4 regions of the Nesterenkonia sp. HG001 genome follow, and region 4 is predicted to be linked to each of the others. Evidence: riboswitches for the same ligand, from Rfam matches in the RefSeq annotation. Region 4 holds a riboswitch; each other region holds the start of a gene.
The links. A riboswitch is a leader RNA that binds a small molecule or an ion and turns the genes downstream of it on or off. The one in region 4 is predicted to bind thiamine pyrophosphate.

Region 1 (4,204 bases), on a different contig from region 4:
GCCGTCAACTCCGAGCCGGAGGGCATCGGCGCGCCCCTGGGCACCGGGATCGGAGTGGTCGAGCGGTTCGCCGCGGCCTATGGCGCGCGCGCCCATGTCTTCGCCGTGCCCGCATTCTTCGACTATGAGGAGACCAAGCAGGCGCTGTGGCGCGAACGCTCCACGCGACGGATCCTGGACATGCACCGCCGCGCCGCGCTGGCGGTCTTCGGCGTCGGCACCTTCGCCGAGGGTCTGCCCTCCCAGGTGTACTCCGGCGGGTACCTCAGCCGCGACGACCTCAACGCGCTCTCCTCAGAGCAGGTGGTCGGCGATGTCTGCACCGTCTTCCTCCGAGCGGACGGCAGCTGGGAGGACATCGCGCTCAACCGCCGCGGCTCCGGTCCGGTGCCCTCGGAGCTGGTCCGCGTCCCGCGGCGGATCTGCGTGGTCAACGGGCCGCACAAGGTTCCCGCACTGCGAGGAGCCCTCGCCGCCGGGCTCGTCACCGACCTGGTGCTCGACCAGGTCTCCGCTGACAGGCTGGCCTACGGGCACTCGCGCGATCAGCCTGCCGGAGGGGCCTGAACGGGGCCTGCACGCCACAGGTCTCCGCCGCGGTCCATCGCGGCGCGGAAGGTATCGATTCGGCCACAACCGTCGAGGGACTTCACAGGTTCTGCTCCTAGGGTCGAGAATCGAAGGGGTCGAGGTGCACCGACTCGACCTCCCCGGCGAGCAGTTCTGCCCCGGGATGGAATACGAAGGAGTGACCATGTCCGCTGGCCAGTCCACTGAGGCCGACAGCCGTCTCCTGTCGACTGATGGGCGAAGCCCCTCCCCCCGGCAGCAGCCCCGCCCCACCGGCTCCGCCCTCGCCCGGAGCGAGGAGCATGAGGACGACACCTATCAGCAGCTGCTGAAGCAGCTCCACACCAACGCCGGCAAGAACGGCACCACCGGGGTGGTGCCGCGGATGATCGACATCCGCCGACAGCTCACCGAGTTCCAGCTGCACTACAAGTTCGGCATGGACGAGGTGCTCACCAAGATCAACGTGCTGCGTGAGGAGTTCGAGCACACCCGCGACTACTCCCCCATCGAGCACGTGAACTTCCGGCTGAAGTCCCTGGATCGGATCCTGGACAAGGTGCAGCGCTACGGCTGCGAGCCGACGTTGGAGGGCATCCGTGGGTCGATCCGAGACATCGCGGGCATCCGCATCACCACCTCCTTCGTCTCCGACGCCTACTGGGTGGCGGAGATGCTGTGCAGTCAGCCGGACCTGCGGGTCGTGGAGGTCAAGGACTACATCCGTAGTCCCAAGCCCAATGGCTACCAAAGTCTGCACGTGATCGTGCAGGTGCCGGTGTTCCTCTCGAATCGCACCGAGTTCGTCTACGTCGAGGTGCAGATCCGCACCGTCGCCATGGACTTTTGGGCCTCCCTGGAGCACAAGATCTACTACACCTACTCCGGCGAGGTCCCGGACGACATTCACGAGGAGCTGCGTGACGCCGCGGAGAAGGCTGCCGCGTTGGATCGCCAGATGGCTGAGATCAGGGACCGCGTGACTCAGCTCAAGGAGCAGGCCCCCACCTCTGGCCAGGGCGCCACCGGCCCCACCCCAGCCGCTGCCGACCGGCCCCGCACCGGGCCGTGGTTCCCGGATGAGGAGCTCTCGGAGGACGAGTTCTCCGGCGAGCAGGCCACCACAGCCGCCTGGAAGTGGGAGGACATCGCCCAGCAGGCCTCCTCTCAGCAGAACTGAGCTCAGAAGCGGCGTTCCCACAGCTGCGCGAAGTGCTGGATGGGTCCGTGGCCGCGGCCGACGTCGAGCCGCTCGGTGTCTCGCAGGGCCGCCGTCATCCATTCCTTGACCACCGGCACCGCCGTCTCCCAGTCCAGTCCACGTGCCCGCAGTGCGGCCAGCGCTGAGGACACCGAGCAGCCGGTGCCGTGGGTGTTGGTGGTGCGGATGCGCTCCGAGACGTGCCGCCCCTCAGGCGTGCGGGTGCCGTCGGCCTCGGCCGGGTGGACCAGGATGTCCTCGACCTCGTCGTCGTCGAAGTGACCACCCTTGGCGAGCACGACGACGTCATGGGCGTCCGCCACCGTGCGGGCCTGGCGGATCAGCGACTCGCCGTCCTCGGCGGGTGGTCCTCCGGCCAGCAGCGCCAGCTCCGGGATGTTCGGGGTGATGAGGTCCGCCCGGTGCAGAAACCCGATGAGCGCCTGCTCGGCGTCGGGTTGGAGCAGCCGGTCCCCCGAGGTTGCGACCATCACCGGATCCACCACCAACCAGGGCCGGCCCGGCAGGGCGTCCCACCAGGTGGAGACCGTCTCGATGACGTCCACCGTTCCGAGCATGCCCACCTTGACCGCGTCCAGAGCGACGTCGTCGCTGACCGCCTCCAGCTGCGCCTGCAGGAAGGAGATCGGGGGCAGATGGATCTCCCGGACACCCTGGGTGTTCTGCGCGACCAGCGCAGTCACCACCGCCATCCCGTAGCCGCCGTGGGCGGCGAAGCTCTTCAGGTCCGCGTGGATCCCGGCTCCCCCGGTGGGGTCGGTCCCGGCGATGGAGAGAATGTTGGGAATCTCCCGTGGGGCGCCCGGAGCTGGGCGAGCAGAGGAGGGTGACTTCATCGGGGCATCCCTTCGCGAGCATGATCAGGATCAGGTTCAACGGGTGTGCTCTCAGCCTGAGCCGCTGGGCAGAGTCGCTCCGCAGGCTCAGGCACCCCGTGCCGCTGATCGAGTCTAGTCGACGAGGGCGTGCGGGACCTCACACGGTCTGCCCGACGACGGCACGTCCCGGACGGTGCTCAGAGCACGATCCAGCCCAGGAGGCCTGCACCGATGACCACCGCCCAGGCGGGCACCTTCCAGCTGTTCAGCGCGACGAAGGACGCCACGGCCACGGCCAGTGCCACCAGGCCGACGTCGAGCACTCCGGCGGTGAACACCGGGTCATAGAGCGCGGCCGCGAGGATTCCGACCACCCCGGCGTTGACACCCGTCAATGCCCGCCGTGCCAGCGGCGCACCGCGCAGCGCCTCCCAGAACGGCAGGGCTCCGATGACCAGCAGCGCCGCAGGCAGGAAGATCGCCCCCACGGCGATCAGCGCCCCGGCGGCACCTCCGGGCCCCTCGGTCGTCGAGGCGCCCAGGTAGCCGGCGAAGGTGAAGAGCGGGCCGGGGACCGCCTGGGCGGCGCCGTAGCCGGCCAGGAAGACCTCCGAGTCGACCAGCCCGGGCCCGACCATCTCCGCCTCCAGCAGCGGGAGGACCACGTGCCCGCCGCCGAAGACCAGAGAGCCTGCGCGATAGAAGAGGTCCACCAGCTGGGCCGCCCCGTGCCAAGCGGCCGATCCGGCGGAGGCGACCAGCAGCGGCAGCCCCACCAGCAGGGCACCGAAGAGGATCAGCGCACCGGCGGCGACCTTCTTGGAGACCTTGACGGTGAAGGTGTCCTCGTCCCGGGGCTGGGGAGTCTCGGGACGCAGCCACAGCAGGCCGACCAGTCCGGCGACGGCGATCGCCCCCACCTGCACGAAAGGCTGCGGGACGAGCACCACAGTGATCATGGCCCCGGCGGCGATGCTCGCCCGGGGCGCATCCGGGGTGAGCGTCTTCGCCATGCCGAGCACCGCATGGGCGACGACGCCGACGGCGGCGGCCTTGAGCCCGTGGATCCAGCCCGCATCAGAGAGGTCCCCGAGCGTGGCGACACCATAGGCGAAGGCCACCAGGAGCAGCACCGAGGGCAGAGTGAAGGCGAACCATGCCGCGCACATGCCTCCCCAGCCGGCTCGCTGCAGGCCCAGGGCCATCCCGACCTGGCTGGAGGCCGGCCCCGGCAGGAACTGGCACAGAGCGACGAGATCCGCATAGGCCTTCTCGCTCAGCCACCGGCGCCGCTCCACGAAGGCCTCACGGAAATAGGCCAGGTGGGCGACCGGACCGCCGAACGAGGTCAGTCCGAGACGGAGGAAGATGAGGAAGACCTCGGCGACGCTGCCGTCATGGCCTCGAGCGGGGACTGAGGGGTGGTGTACGTGGCTCACAGGACTCCAGACTGTCGAAGTCAGGTTAACGGATGGCGAACGTCACCGCCTCGTCCCGTTCTGCCGCCTGCGAGCGACGGGTGGACCCGCAGGCCGGCTACGGGGAGGTCAGTAGACTCTGGAGGCATGACCGAGCTGTCCCAGGCCACTGCCCT
Region 2 (4,204 bases), on a different contig from region 4:
CTCGAGCGCCTCCTCCTCGAGCGCGTCCTCCGCGGCGGCCTGCCCGGTCGCCTCAGGACGCAGCGGCATCTCCTCGGCCTGTAGAGCACGCAGGAACGCCTCGTCATGGGTCACCGCCACCACGGTGCCCCCGTCGTCGAGGTGCTCGCGCAGCAGTCGGATCAGTGCGGCGAAGGTGTGGGCGTCCTGCCCGAACGTCGGCTCGTCCAGCATGAGGACCTCCGGCCCGGCGGCGAGCACCGTGCCCACGGAGAGCCGACGCTTCTCCCCACCGGAGAGGGTGAACGGGTTGACCTCCGCCAGATGCGCCAGTCCCAGCCGGGTGAGCAGCCGAGCCACGCGGTGCTCGACGTCCTCTGAGGTGAACAGCGGAGCGTCCTCGCCGGGCTGCCGTGCCTGCCGGGCGCCGAGCGCAAGCTCCTCGCGGACCGTGGGCCGGACGAGCTGATGCTCCGGCTCCTGGAACACCATCCCGAGCCGAGCCACCAGATCCGCCGAGCGCCAGCGGTGCGGGTCATCCGTCAGGGCCTCGCCACGCGGCCCTTTGAGCTCTCCGGTGGCGACGAGCTCGCCCTCGTGGACGGGGATCAGCCCGGCCAGACTCAGCAGCAGGGTCGACTTCCCCGCCCCGTTGCGACCGGTGATACCCAGCGCCCGGCCGGCAGGGAGGTCGACGTCGATCCCCTGAAGCACCGGTGCCGGACGGCGGGACTGACGGCGCCGCGGCCTCTCCCGGGAGACGGCGAGCTCCCGTCCGGTCAGCAGGACCCGGGGCCTCAGGGCCTCGGGCCCCGCCGTGGCGCCCTCAGGCTGGGCACCGGCATCGGTGTCCAGAAGCAGGTCCGGGACCGGATCATGGCCCGGCACCCAGAGCCCGAGCTCCACCAGATCCGCCCGCAGATCGGCGTCGTCATGGATCCGCCCGGCGGGTACCCGGTGGCGCACGCCTCCGGCGGTGTCGAGCACGATCAGAGTGTCCACATGGTCCGCCCAGGTGGACAGCCGGTGCTCCACCACCAGCAGGGTGGATCCCTGGCGCGCGGAGGCTTCGATGACCGCGTCCCGCACTCTTCGGGTGCCGTCGGGGTCCAGGTTGGCGGTGGGCTCGTCGAGGAGCAGCAGGGCCGGGCGCATGGCCAGGATCCCGGCCAGCGCCAGCCGCTGCTTCTGCCCGCCGGAGAGCCGCGCGGTGGGATGGTCCAGCAGTGCTTGGGCCTGCTCCCCCGAGCCGGCCAGGCCGGTCTCCACCAGCACCTGTCGCACCCGGTCCCAGATCTGGTCCGCAGGCACGGCGAGGTTCTCCGGGGCGAAGGCGACGTCGTCACCCATCCGAGAGAGCACCACCTGGGACTCCGGGTCCTGCTGCATCAGACCCATCCGGCCGCGGGCCTGCTCCGGGGCGAGCCCGTCGATCAGCAACTCACCGGAGGAGACGGCCTCCTCATCATGGAGCACTCCGGCCAGCCCGTGGAGCAGGGTGGACTTCCCGGCCCCGGAGGCCCCCACCAGGAGCACCTTCTCCCCCCGGTCCAGGTGAAGGTCGAGCCCGTCCACGGCAGGGGCGGGCCGGTCGGCATGCTGATAGCGCCAGCCGCGGACCTCGACGGCGGCACCGCCGGCGAGTCTCCCGGGAGGGCGCGCCGACGTCGTCATGCGGTCCTGCGCCATCGGCTCAGCCCTCACGACGACGGCGCAGCACCGGCTCCTGATGCGCCCGGCGGGAGGCCAGCGGGCCCAACACCGAGGTGGCCGCCAGCCCGCGGGTAGCCAGCCAGGAGAGCAGCCCGGCGATGATCGCCCCGGAGAGCGTGAAGCAGCCGATGTGGATGAAGGTCTCCAACGGCGCGTAGGCGTACATGGGGATGATCCAGTGATAGGTCGCTCCGCCGAAGAACCCGGAGAGCGCGCCGGCGAGCATCGCGACCTCCAGCGTGTACCGGCGGTACAGGAACGCCAGGAAGATCAGCTCCGCGCCGAGCCCCTGCACGAAGCCGGAGGACAGCACGGTCAGCCCCCACTGGGAGCCCAGCAGGGCGGAGACCACGGCGGCGACCATCTCGCAGTAGATCGCGGCACCGGGCTTGCGGATGATCAGCATCCCCAGCACCGCGGGGAAGAGCCACATGCCGTGGACCAGGGTCGCGGCCGGCGGGTAGGCGGCGAAGAGCCCGCCGACGACGTGGTAGCTGAGGTTCCATCCCCAGAAGATGACCCCGGAGGCCACCGCCAGGGTGGAGGCGACGACGATGTCGGAGACCGACCAGCGGAAGGTCCGCGGCCGGGTCCCCGCGCGTGCCGGTGCAGTGGTGCGGTGCGTGCTGCTCATGATGCTCCCTCGTGTGACGAGCGTGGACCACGAGCACGCAGGGAGGGAGCCGTACCTGCCGCCGCGGACAGCCGATGACGGCGTGCAGGTCCGGCATCCGAGGACAGCTCGACTTCCTTCGCAGGCGTTGATCGGGCGGCATCGCGCCCGGGTTGTCCTGATCAGGTTCGAGGGTCTGGGCCGTCAGCCCACTCTCAGCGCATTCCGTCTCCCGCAGGGGGCGACGGGGAGCGCTCCCCTGTCGTGTCTCGAATGACGTGCCCCACAGTAGCGCATCCCCCTCCCTCCTGGCGGCCCGGCCCGCTAGGCTGGAGGCTGAGCAGGTCACCGATGAGCCCCGCCCTCGAGCGGGACGCCGACGTCGCCCTGTGCCAGACTCGCGTGAGAACCCCTACATCCGAATCCCACATCCGAATCCTCAGGAGTGCCGATGGACAAGATCATGGACAAGCTGCTGACCACCGGAATCTCCCTGGCCGGCGGCTACGCCGCCACCAAGGCCTTCGAGTTCGCCTGGCGGCAGGCCACCGGCGAGGACACTCCCCGGGCCAGCGAGGAAGAGGACATCTCGTTGCAGAAGGCCCTGGTCTTCGCCATCTCCTCCGCCGCCATCTCCGCAGGCGTTCAAGTGCTGTCCCAGCGCGGAGCCAAGGCCTCGGTGAAGAAGATCAAGGCCGCCTACGCGAATAAGGCTGAGGTCTGAGCGGCGCGCAGCAGGACGGCACGACACCACGGATCCCCGTCGGAGGTCTCAGCCCCCGTCGATCTCCCGGCGGGCTCCATGGCCCCGCGAGATCCGGTCCACTGCCCGGGCCAGCTCGTCCTGCGCCAGCTGCTCGGACTTAAAGTGCTTCGTCCGGTACCCGGCGCGCCCCACCACATGGGCGCTCGCCGGGGCGGTGAGGATCTGCAGACCCCAGGCGAGCAGGACGAGCACGACGCCGCTCCAGCTGCGCCAGGTGATCGCCGCGGCCAGCAGCAGACTCAGCAGGCCGAGGACCTGAGGCTTCGTGGCCGCATGCATCCGTGAGTGCAGATCCGGCAGCCGCACGAGTCCGATCCCGGCCGCCAGCGACATCAGCCCACCGATCACCAGGAAGACGGCGGCCACGGCATCAAGGATCTGATCCATCAGCTCCGCGTCCAGAAGGTCCATCATCGTGCTCCCTCCCCCGGCGCCTGGTCGGGAGTCTCTCCAGAGGGCTCCTCAGCCTCGTCCTGACCCTCTTCCTCCGCCGCACGGCGACGACGCGTGGTGAAGCCGGAACGGGTCAGCTCGTGGAACCACGAGGTCGCCGGGTCCTCATCCTCCCCGTAGCCGCGGGGAGCAAGAGTGCCGCCGTGGGGATCCACCGGGTCCATGCCGGCGAGCCGCGAGGGGCTGGCCGCATACGGCGCCCGCCCACCGTCCATGGCGCCACCATCACCCGAGGGTGCGGCGCCCGGCACGCCGGAGCCGGCGGGGCTCCCACCGCTCCCAGGCCCGGCATCCGCGCCGTCCGGTGCGCCCGAAGGCCCGCCGGAGCTCGTGGCCGCCTGCGGCAGCGCCCCGGTGAGCACGCTCGCCCCGGGATCCTCCGGCCGACGCACCGCCACATACCGGGCGATCGCCACGGCCCCGAGGAAACCGATCACGGCGGTGGCCACGACGAAGAGGATGAAGTCCTGGTGCCCTCGGGCGACCATGTCCGTGATCAGCATCGAGGAGACGATGATCAGGATGACGTCCACACTGATCACCCGATCCAGCACCGATGGCCCCCGGAACACGCGGAAGACAGAGCAGAGCACAGCCACCGTCAGCAGCGCCTGGGAGATCCAGTAGGCGTAGGTCAGCATCAGCGCCCTCCCTCCTCTGAGGCGCCGGCGGGGCCGCGA
Region 3 (4,204 bases), on a different contig from region 4:
AGGATCGTCGCGTAGCGGCCCTTGGGCCCGGTGAACTCCTCCAACGGGGGCAGATCCGGGACCGGCGCGTCCAGCTCCCAGCCCGAGGCGTCCTGACCGATGAACACGCTCAGCTGGCGCAGCGAGGCTTCGGTGGGCAGCAGCTCGTCCAGGGCGGCCTGCTTGGCCCGCGCCTCAGCTATGGTCGAGCCCACGTAGGTGACCAGCCCGGGCATGATCGCGGTGCCGCGGGGGTCACGGCCGACGGTGGCGAGCCGGCGTCGCACGTCGGTGCTGTAGGCCAGTGCGGCCTCGGCGTCGTAGGCGACGGCGTAGATCGCCTCCGCGTGACGTGAGGCGAGGTCCCGGCCCTGCTCCGAGGCCCCGGCCTGGAAGAGCACCGGCCGGCCCTGCGGCGGGCGGGGCACGTTGAGCGGCCCCGCGACCTGGAAGTGCTCGCCTTGGTGGTCGATGGGCGCGATCATGCCACCGTCGGCGTAGCGGCCGTCCCGCTCGTGCAGCAGGGACTCCTGCGGCCAGGAGTCCCAGAGCCGGATGACGGCGTCGATGAACTCCTCGGCCCGGGCGTAGCGTTCTGCATGGGCAGGCATAGACGGATAGGAGTGGTTCTGCGCCTCGGCGTCGAACATGGAGGTCACCACGTTCCAGCCGATGCGACCGCCGCTGATGTGGTCCAGGCCGGCGAGCAGCCGGGCCGCGTGGAACGGTGTCCAGAACGTGGAGGAGACCGTGCTGACCAGCCCGATCCGTTCGGTGTGCTGACTCATGGCGGAGAGCAGCGTCAGCGGCTCCAGGAACCAGGTGGGGCCGTCCTCGACAGCGCCGATGCCCAGCGAGTGGCCGTCGGCGAAGAACACCGCGTCCAGCTTCCCGCGCTCGGCGGTGCGGGCCAGGTCGATGTAGTAGTCGACGTCGCCGAGGCGCTCGACAGCGGAGTCCGGGGCGCGCCAGGCGGCCTTGTGGTGCCCGACGCCGAAGAGGAACAGGTTGAGCTTGACCTCCGGTGCGACCGTTCCCATGCTCAGCCCTTCACCAGCCCGCCGTCGACGATGAGATTCTGCCCGGTGACCCCGCGGGACCACGGGGAGGCGAAGAACAGCGCGGCGTCGGCCAGCTGCTCCGGGGTGGTGACCTTGCGCAGCGGAGTGCCGGCGGCGATGGCGTCGAAGACCACCTCAGGGGTGGCGGCGGAGGCGTCGGTGGTGCGCAGCAGCCCACCGGAGACCATGTTGACGGTGATGCCGTCGGGGCCGAGGTCGTCGGCGAAGGTACGGGTCAGCGAGAGCAGGGCCGCCTTGGCGGCGGTGTAGTCGTGGTAGGGCACCACCGGGTGCTGGAAGAGGTTGGTGCCGATGGTGATGACTCGGCCCTGGCCGGCTTCGCGCATCCCGGGCAGGGCCGCCTGGATGAGGTTCAGCGGACCGGTCACGGAGCCGGCGAACTGGGCCTCGAACTCCTCGGCGGTGATCGCGTCGGCCTTGGAGCGGGCGTCGCCGGTGAAAGCGAAGTCCACCAGGGCGTTGTTCACCACCGTGGTCACCGGACGCTCGAAGTGCTCCCTCGCGGTGCTGATCAGGCTGCGGACCTGCCCCGCGTCGCGGACGTCGGCCTGCACCGCGAGCGCCCGCTCCGCGTGGGCGGCAGCGATCTCCTCGGCGGCGGCCTGCGAGGAGTGGTAGTTGACCACCACCCGGGCGCCCTCGCGCAGGAAGGCGGCGGTCAGGGCTGCGCCCAGGCCGCGGGCGCCGCCGGTGACGACGACGACCTGTTCGCTCAGCGGCAGCGCGCCGTCGTTGTGCTGGGCGGTGGCTTCTGTGGTGATGGTGGCGGTGCTCATGCGTGCCTCTCGTCTCGAGGCGAAGGCAGCCCGCAGGCGATGTGCGACGTGAGCCTGCGGCCATCTGCGGACCGATGCTCACCGCCGCGATGCGGCCGAACGCCGCACCAGCCGGACGATCCCTTCGCCAGTGCTAACTGGATCAGGTTCGACGGGTGTCATCTCAGCCGCAGAGTGCGGCACCCCGTGTCACAGCCTTCATCTCATCACATGGCGGGCGTCACAGCCAGTCGATGACAGGACGGGCCGTCAGCCGTCGTCCCGCAGACTCCTGAGCCCTCTGGGCTCTGTGAGCCTCAGACCTGCGGGATCTCCCGGGCATTGGCCAGCACCGGGAGCTTCTGCCGGGCAGCGGTGACGACGTCGGCGTCGAGGTCCGCCACCAGAAGCTCCGGGGCCTCCCCGGCCTCGGCGAGCACCTCTCCGGTGGGCGAGACGATCATCGAGTGCCCCACCCCGGTGGGCGCCCCTTCCACTGGCTCGACGCCGGCGGCCGAGGGCAGGCCCTGACCGCAGGCGATCACGTACTGCGTGGAGTCCAGCGCCCGGGCACGAGCCAGCAGCCGCCACTGGTCCACCTTGCCCGGCCCGGCACCCCACGACGCCGGCAGGATGGTGGCGAGCGCCCCGGCCCGGGCGTGGGCGGTGAACAGGTTCGGGAAGCGGATGTCATAGCAGGTCGCCAGCCCCAGCGTCTGCCCGTCCAGAGCGAACCGGGCCGGGGCCTCACCGGGTGCCACGGTCTTGGACTCCTGGAAGCCGAAGGCGTCGTAGAGGTGGATCTTGTCGTAGGCGGCCAGCACGCCGTTTCCGGTGCCGTCCACTGCGCCGTCCACTGCGAGGAGGGTGTTCGTGACCCGCTCGCGGCCCTGCTCCCCCGGCTGTGCGGGGGTGAACATGCCCGCGACGATCGCGACCCCGTGGCGCTCCGCGATCCGGCGCAGCTCGGTGCCCCAGGCGCCGTCGACAGGCTCGGCGATGGGTGTCAGCGAGTGCCCGAAAGCCCGCTGAACGGCCTCGGGGAACACCACCAGACGGGCGCCGGCCTCCACGGCCTGCGCCGTCCACTTCTCGACGAGCGCCAGGTTCTGCTGCGGGTCCTCACCGGTGACGATCTGTGCTGCTGCGATACGCATGGGCCCAGCCTACGTCGCAGCGCCGCGTCCCGGGAGCGCCGGCCAAATCCCTCCCCTGGTTCCGCAGACGCCTCACGCTCAGAGGAATTCGTCGGCGATGCGCTGCAGCTCCACCACATGGTCCTGCCACTCGGCATCCCCGGCCGGGGGCATGTTGTCATTGCCGTCCTGCATGCCCACGGCGCCGTCGAGCTGCTCACGCAGGATGTCGGCATGACCCGCGTGCCGTGCGGTCTCAGCGATCAGGTGGACCACCAGCCGCCCCAGAGTGGTGCGCCCGTTCTTTCCCCACCAGGGCACCTGGGCAGGCGCACCCAGGCCCAGCTCGGCGACGGCGTCGTCGGTGGTCCGCCAGGAGGTGCGGTAGAAGTCCCGCACCCACTCGCTGCTCTCCTCTTCGGTCGCGTAGAGGTCAGCGTTGAGGGCGGCGCCGGCCTCCAGCCACGGCATCGGCACCGGACTGGGACGGCCCAGCGGTGCGGTGAAGTAGCCCATCTCCATGCTGGCCACATGCTTGACCAGGCCCAGCAGGTTCGTCCCGGTCGCCGTCAGCGGCCGGCGGACGTCATGCTCCGGGACGCCGTCGAGCTTCCACAGCAGGGCCTCACGGAGCCCCTGCAGGTAGCGCAGCAGCATCTCTGACTCAGCATCATCATCGCTCATGGAGCGAACTGTAGGAGCTGCCTCATTCCCACGGCACCGTTCCCCGGCCGCACCCTGACACCACCAGCACTTGGTGGGCTCTCTCTGCTCTGCGTCTTGTCCCCGTGATGTTCGTTCGTCCCCGTGGAATTGCACGGGGACGAACGAACAGGACGGGGACACATGACGCGTCGCGGGGGCCGGGAAGCCTCAGTCCTCCTCGTCCGCGTCCTCCTCGTCGGCATCCTCGTCGGCTTCCTCAGCCTCCGTGTCCTCAGCCTCGTCAGCATCCTCGTCCGCGTCCTCGGGATCCGTGTCCTCGAGCTCCTCGACGTCGACGCCGGTGTCGGTGCCGTCGTGGCCGGCGTCGTCCTCCCAGCCGACCTGAGTCCAGTCCGTGGTCTCGAAGAGGCTCGGACCGTAGTTCGCGAGCCCCTCACGGAAGGCGGTGATCACCGGACCGTTGGCGTAGGCGAGGTAGTGGAAGTACTCGCTGAGCGCCTCCTGCTCCAGGGCCTGCGCCTCGGCGAAGCGCTCATCGTCGTCCTCGATGCCGAACAGCTCGCTGATCCGGTCGTCGAGCTCCTCG
Region 4 (4,204 bases):
AGCACCACCGGCACGTTCGCCCGGGAGGCGATGAGCTCGATGTTGTGCGGGTTCAGGATGCCCAGCCCGGTGCCGATGGGCGCCCCCAGGGGCATGACGGCGGCGGCTCCGGCCTGCTCGAGGCGCACGGCCGCGGCCGGATCATCGGTGGTGTAGACCATGGGGATGAAGCCCCGGTCGGCGAGCTGCTCGGTGGCCTCGAGGGTTTCGATGACGTCAGGGAGCAGAGTGTGCTCATCGGCGATGACCTCGATCTTGATGAGGTTCGTCTCGAGCGCCTCGCGGGCGAGCTCGGCGGTGAGCACCGTGTCCTTGACGGTGTAGCAGCCGGCGGTGTTGGGCAGCACGTCGATGCCGAGCCGCTCGAGCATGGCGAACACGCTGGTCTTGGTCTCCGGGCTGTAGCGGCGCATGGCCACAGTGGTCAGCGTGGTGCCGGAGGCGAGCAGCGCCTGCTCCAGGGCGTCCAGGTCGGTGATCCCGCCGGTGCCCATGATGAGGCGGTTCTGCAAGGTGTAGTCGCCCACCTGCAGGGACGGAGGAGTGGTGGCTGTGGTCATGGTGCTCTCTTCGGGTCAGGGGCGGCTCAGCCGCCCTGCACGGCGGTGACGATCTCAATCTCCTCGCCGTGGCTCAGCACGGTGGCGGCCCAGGCGCTGCGCGGGACGACGGCGGCGTTGATCGCCACCGCCACACCCAGGCGGCCGCCGTCGGCGGGGGTGCCGTCGGGGCTCAGCTCGCGCCCGGTGGTCTGCCCGACGGCGTCGACGACTGTCGCCCCCTCGGGCAGCTTCACGTCTTCTTCGTTGATGGTCACGGTGAGCATGGGTCTCACAATCCTGTGGGGGTCATCTCTGGTGCGGTCAGCGACCGTGTGGGGCTCATATGGGCGAGCATCTGCCGGTCCGCCGCGCTCAGTGCGGCCTCGCCGTCGTCGCTGAGCAGCGCGGCGGCCAACCGTGCGGCCAGCGGTGCCAGCAGGATCCCGTGTCGAGAGTATCCGGTGGAGATGACGACGTCGGGCGCCCCTTCCAGCCGGCCCAGGTAGGGGATGTCGTCAGGGGTGCCGGGTCGGGCCCGGGTGGTGATCTCTTCCAGCTCCATCTCCTTGACGGCGGGCAGCACGGCGACGGCGTCGTCGAGCAGCTCCTGCACGGAGCCCGCGTGGGTGCCGGGCATGCCATCCTCTCGCGAGGAGGCGCCGATGACCAGCCCGCCGTCGGCCCGTGGCACCAGGTAGACGCTGCGGCCGGCGACCTTGGCCCGGACGGTGGCGCCGAGGACGTGGTCCTCCCCAGCGAGCAGCTGCCCGGGACGCACCCGCAGGCGCAGCACGTCTCCGTGGACGGGCCGCAGATCCAGCGGGGCGCGTGCGGGCAGGCCGGCGATGTCGGCGCAACCGAGCCCGGGCACCAGCAGGACCTTCTGCGCGGTGCGCTGCGTGCCGTCGTCGAGGGTGGGCGTGTGGGAGCCCTCCGCGTCGGGGCCGCCGACAGCGGTGACCCGCGCCTCCACGCGTCGGGCGGGCGGGCCGGCGTCGGGGAAGCGAGCAGGATCCAGCGGACTCTCGAGGGCGGCGAGCGCGCAGCTGGCCAGCATCCGGGGGTCCACCTGGTGGTCGCTGGGCACGTCCCAGCCCTTGGAGATGCCGGGGGCGAGTGCGGGCTCGCGGCGGCGCAGCTGGCCGGAGGTCAGCGGCTCCACGGCCATGCCGTGGGCCTGCTGGACGGCGACGAGGTCGGCGACGGCGTCGCGGTCGGAGCGGTCCGCGGCCAGCAGGATGGTGCCGTTCTCCCGCCACCCGGTGGGGGCGTCGACGGCGGCGGCCAGCGTGGCCAGGAAGGCCGGGTACTCGGCCCGGGCGGCGGTCATCAGCGGATAGAGCCTGTCCTGCCCGTACTGGACCTCACTGATCGGGGCCAGCATCCCGGCGGCGGCGTAGCTGGCGTCCCGGGCGATCTCGGGGGCGATCAGCGTGACCGCGTGCCCTTCGCGCCTCAGCTGCCAGGCTGACAGCAGCCCGACGACGCCGGCTCCCACGACAGTGACGCCCACAGCTCCTCCTCACGGCGGCATGATCCGCATCGAGTCCGAGTGGTCGGCGGGTTCGCCCTCTCAGCCCGGCCGGCCCGGGCTCCCACGGAATGCAGGTTCCATTCTAGTGGGTCAGCCCTTCACTCCGCCCGCTGCGATGAAGCCGGTCCCCAGGCTGCGGCCCACGAAGAGGTAGAGCACGATCACCGGCAGGGAGTAGAAGAGCGAGAACGCCGCCAACTGGCCGTAGGCGACCTGGCCGTACTGTGAGGAGAACGTATAGAGGGTGACGGCCGCCGGCAGGTTGTCCGGACTGAGCAGCAGCATGAAGGGGACGAAGAAGTTCCCCCACATCATGACGAAGGTGAACATCGTGGCCACTCCGAGCCCTGACCGCATCAGCGGCATCACCACGGCCCACAGCGTCCGATAGACTCCGGCACCCTCGGTCCAGGCGCTCTCCTCGATCTCCATGGGCACGGCATCCATGAACCCCTTGGTGAGGAATATGGCGTACGGCAGCGAGGAGGCGCCGAGGAACAGGATCGCGCCGAACATGGAGTCGATGAGGTTGACCTGCACGAAGAGCGAGTACACGGGGATCATGATCGCTGTGATGGGCAGGCCGGTGGAGAAGATGATGGTCAGCAGCAGGGACCGCTTGCCACGGAACCGATACCGCGAGATCGGGTACGCACACAGCACCGCCGCGGTCATGGTCACCAGAGTGGCGCCGCCGCACAGGATCAGCGAGTTGGCGATCGGCCGGAAGGTCGTCTCGGCGTTCCAGATGGCGCTGAAGTTGCCGAGGCTCCATCGCTCCGGCCATGAGACGGCGAGGGACGCGTCTGTGTCGAAGGCGGCGAGCCCCACCCAGAGCAGAGGGATCAGGAACATGGCCCCGATGAACGCCATGACGAGTGTCGAGGCCGTCTCCGTGGTCCGTGCCCTGCGGCCCTTGCCGCCCCTGGCCGGCGCGGTCCGACGTGCTGAGGTGGTGGTCATCGCTTGTCCTCCTCGGGAAGCAGCCGCAGATAGGCGATCGAGGCGACCGCGCCGATCAGCAGGAGCAGCAGTGCCACGGCGGTTCCGTAGCCGAGCTGCCCGTAGGAGAAGGCCTGCTCATACATGTAGAGCGGCAGGGTCTGGCTCTGCTGCGCGGGCCCTCCCCCGGTCATGATGAAGATGAGCCCGAAGACGGACAGTGTCTGCAGGGTGATGAGCATCAGGTTGGTGGCGACGGCGGGGCGCAGCAGCGGCAGGGTCACCGACCAGAACCTGCGCAGAGGGCCGGCCCCGTCCACTGACGCCGATTCCTGGATCTCCGCGGAGATGCTGCCCAGCGCCGCCGAGTAGACCAGCATGGAGAACGCCGTGCCCCGCCAGATGTTCGCGAAGGCGACTGCGAGGATCGGAAGGCTGAAGAGCAGGTCCTGCTGCGGAAGCCCGATGGACTCCAGGATCACATTGAGGCTGCCCTCGTCGGCGAAGAAGGTGTAGAGCAGGTATCCGGCCACGACCTCGGGCAGGATCCACGCCGCGATGACGATGGCGGTGATGACGAACGTCACTGCCCGGTGGGCCTTCTCCATCAGCAGTGCGAGGAACAGCCCGAGGAGGTTCTGGCCGATCACCGCAGACACCACGGTGAAGACGAGCGTCAGCCCGACCGAGTTCCAGAACTGCGAGTCGGTGAAGGCGTCGGTGAAGTTCTCGAACCCGATGAAGGAGGTCTCCGCCGCCCCCTCGCCGCGGATCGCGGAGTCGGTGAAGGCCAGCCAGAGCGAGTACAGGATGGGGCCTGCCATGAACAGCACGAGCAGCGACAGCGCGGGAACCATGGGGACGGCCCGGCCGAACGTGAGACGGTCCCCGATGGTGCGATTCTGCCGTGGAGGCCCTCCTTCGCCGCTGGCGGCGTCGGGCCGATGGATCTGGGACTGCGTGGCGGTCGGCGCGCTCATGACGACTCGTCCTGCACGTTCTCAGGGCCGACGATGTCGGTGACGGCGGCCGCGTAGGCGGCGGCCGCCTGTTCAGGGGTCTGGGATCGGGTCATCACGGCCTCCATGGCCTCCTGGATGGCGTTGGACACCTCGGGATAGGCCGGCAGCGCAGGCCGGTAATAGGCGCCCTCGAGCAGCGAGGTGAAGAACTCTGCGGTGGGCGA

Region 1: another riboswitch for thiamine pyrophosphate. It lies ahead of thiD (bifunctional hydroxymethylpyrimidine kinase/phosphomethylpyrimidine kinase); the one in region 4 lies ahead of thiO (glycine oxidase ThiO).
Region 2: another riboswitch for thiamine pyrophosphate. It lies ahead of ODE13_RS08030 (ECF transporter S component); the one in region 4 lies ahead of thiO (glycine oxidase ThiO).
Region 3: another riboswitch for thiamine pyrophosphate. It lies ahead of ODE13_RS08070 (3-oxoacyl-ACP reductase); the one in region 4 lies ahead of thiO (glycine oxidase ThiO).

The regions. Positions count from the first base shown of each region.
Region 1 covers NZ_JAOSZD010000005.1:18,965-23,168, forward strand. The annotation lists gene ODE13_RS09610 (sugar-binding transcriptional regulator) at 1-567, shown strand, start outside; gene ODE13_RS09615 (GTP pyrophosphokinase family protein) at 755-1,750, shown strand; gene thiD (bifunctional hydroxymethylpyrimidine kinase/phosphomethylpyrimidine kinase) at 1,753-2,628, opposite strand; TPP riboswitch at 2,619-2,737, opposite strand; gene chrA (chromate efflux transporter) at 2,808-4,049, opposite strand.
Region 2 covers NZ_JAOSZD010000004.1:84,736-88,939, reverse strand. The annotation lists gene ODE13_RS08035 (ATP-binding cassette domain-containing protein) at 1-1,653, opposite strand, end outside; gene ODE13_RS08030 (ECF transporter S component) at 1,673-2,326, opposite strand; TPP riboswitch at 2,423-2,576, opposite strand; gene ODE13_RS08025 (DUF4235 domain-containing protein) at 2,757-3,029, shown strand; gene mnhG (monovalent cation/H(+) antiporter subunit G) at 3,078-3,485, opposite strand; gene ODE13_RS08015 (monovalent cation/H+ antiporter complex subunit F) at 3,482-4,165, opposite strand; gene ODE13_RS08010 (Na+/H+ antiporter subunit E) at 4,165-4,204, opposite strand, start outside.
Region 3 covers NZ_JAOSZD010000004.1:96,317-100,520, reverse strand. The annotation lists gene ODE13_RS08075 (LLM class flavin-dependent oxidoreductase) at 1-1,019, opposite strand, end outside; gene ODE13_RS08070 (3-oxoacyl-ACP reductase) at 1,022-1,837, opposite strand; TPP riboswitch at 1,939-2,034, opposite strand; gene ODE13_RS08065 (carbon-nitrogen hydrolase family protein) at 2,134-2,973, opposite strand; gene ODE13_RS08060 (DinB family protein) at 3,052-3,636, opposite strand; gene ODE13_RS08055 (ABC transporter family substrate-binding protein) at 3,826-4,204, opposite strand, start outside.
Region 4 covers NZ_JAOSZD010000006.1:220,162-224,365, forward strand. The annotation lists gene ODE13_RS12125 (thiazole synthase) at 1-560, opposite strand, end outside; gene thiS (sulfur carrier protein ThiS) at 587-826, opposite strand; gene thiO (glycine oxidase ThiO) at 832-2,055, opposite strand; TPP riboswitch at 2,045-2,151, opposite strand; gene ODE13_RS12140 (carbohydrate ABC transporter permease) at 2,167-3,039, opposite strand; gene ODE13_RS12145 (sugar ABC transporter permease) at 3,036-3,998, opposite strand; gene ODE13_RS12150 (substrate-binding domain-containing protein) at 3,995-4,204, opposite strand, start outside.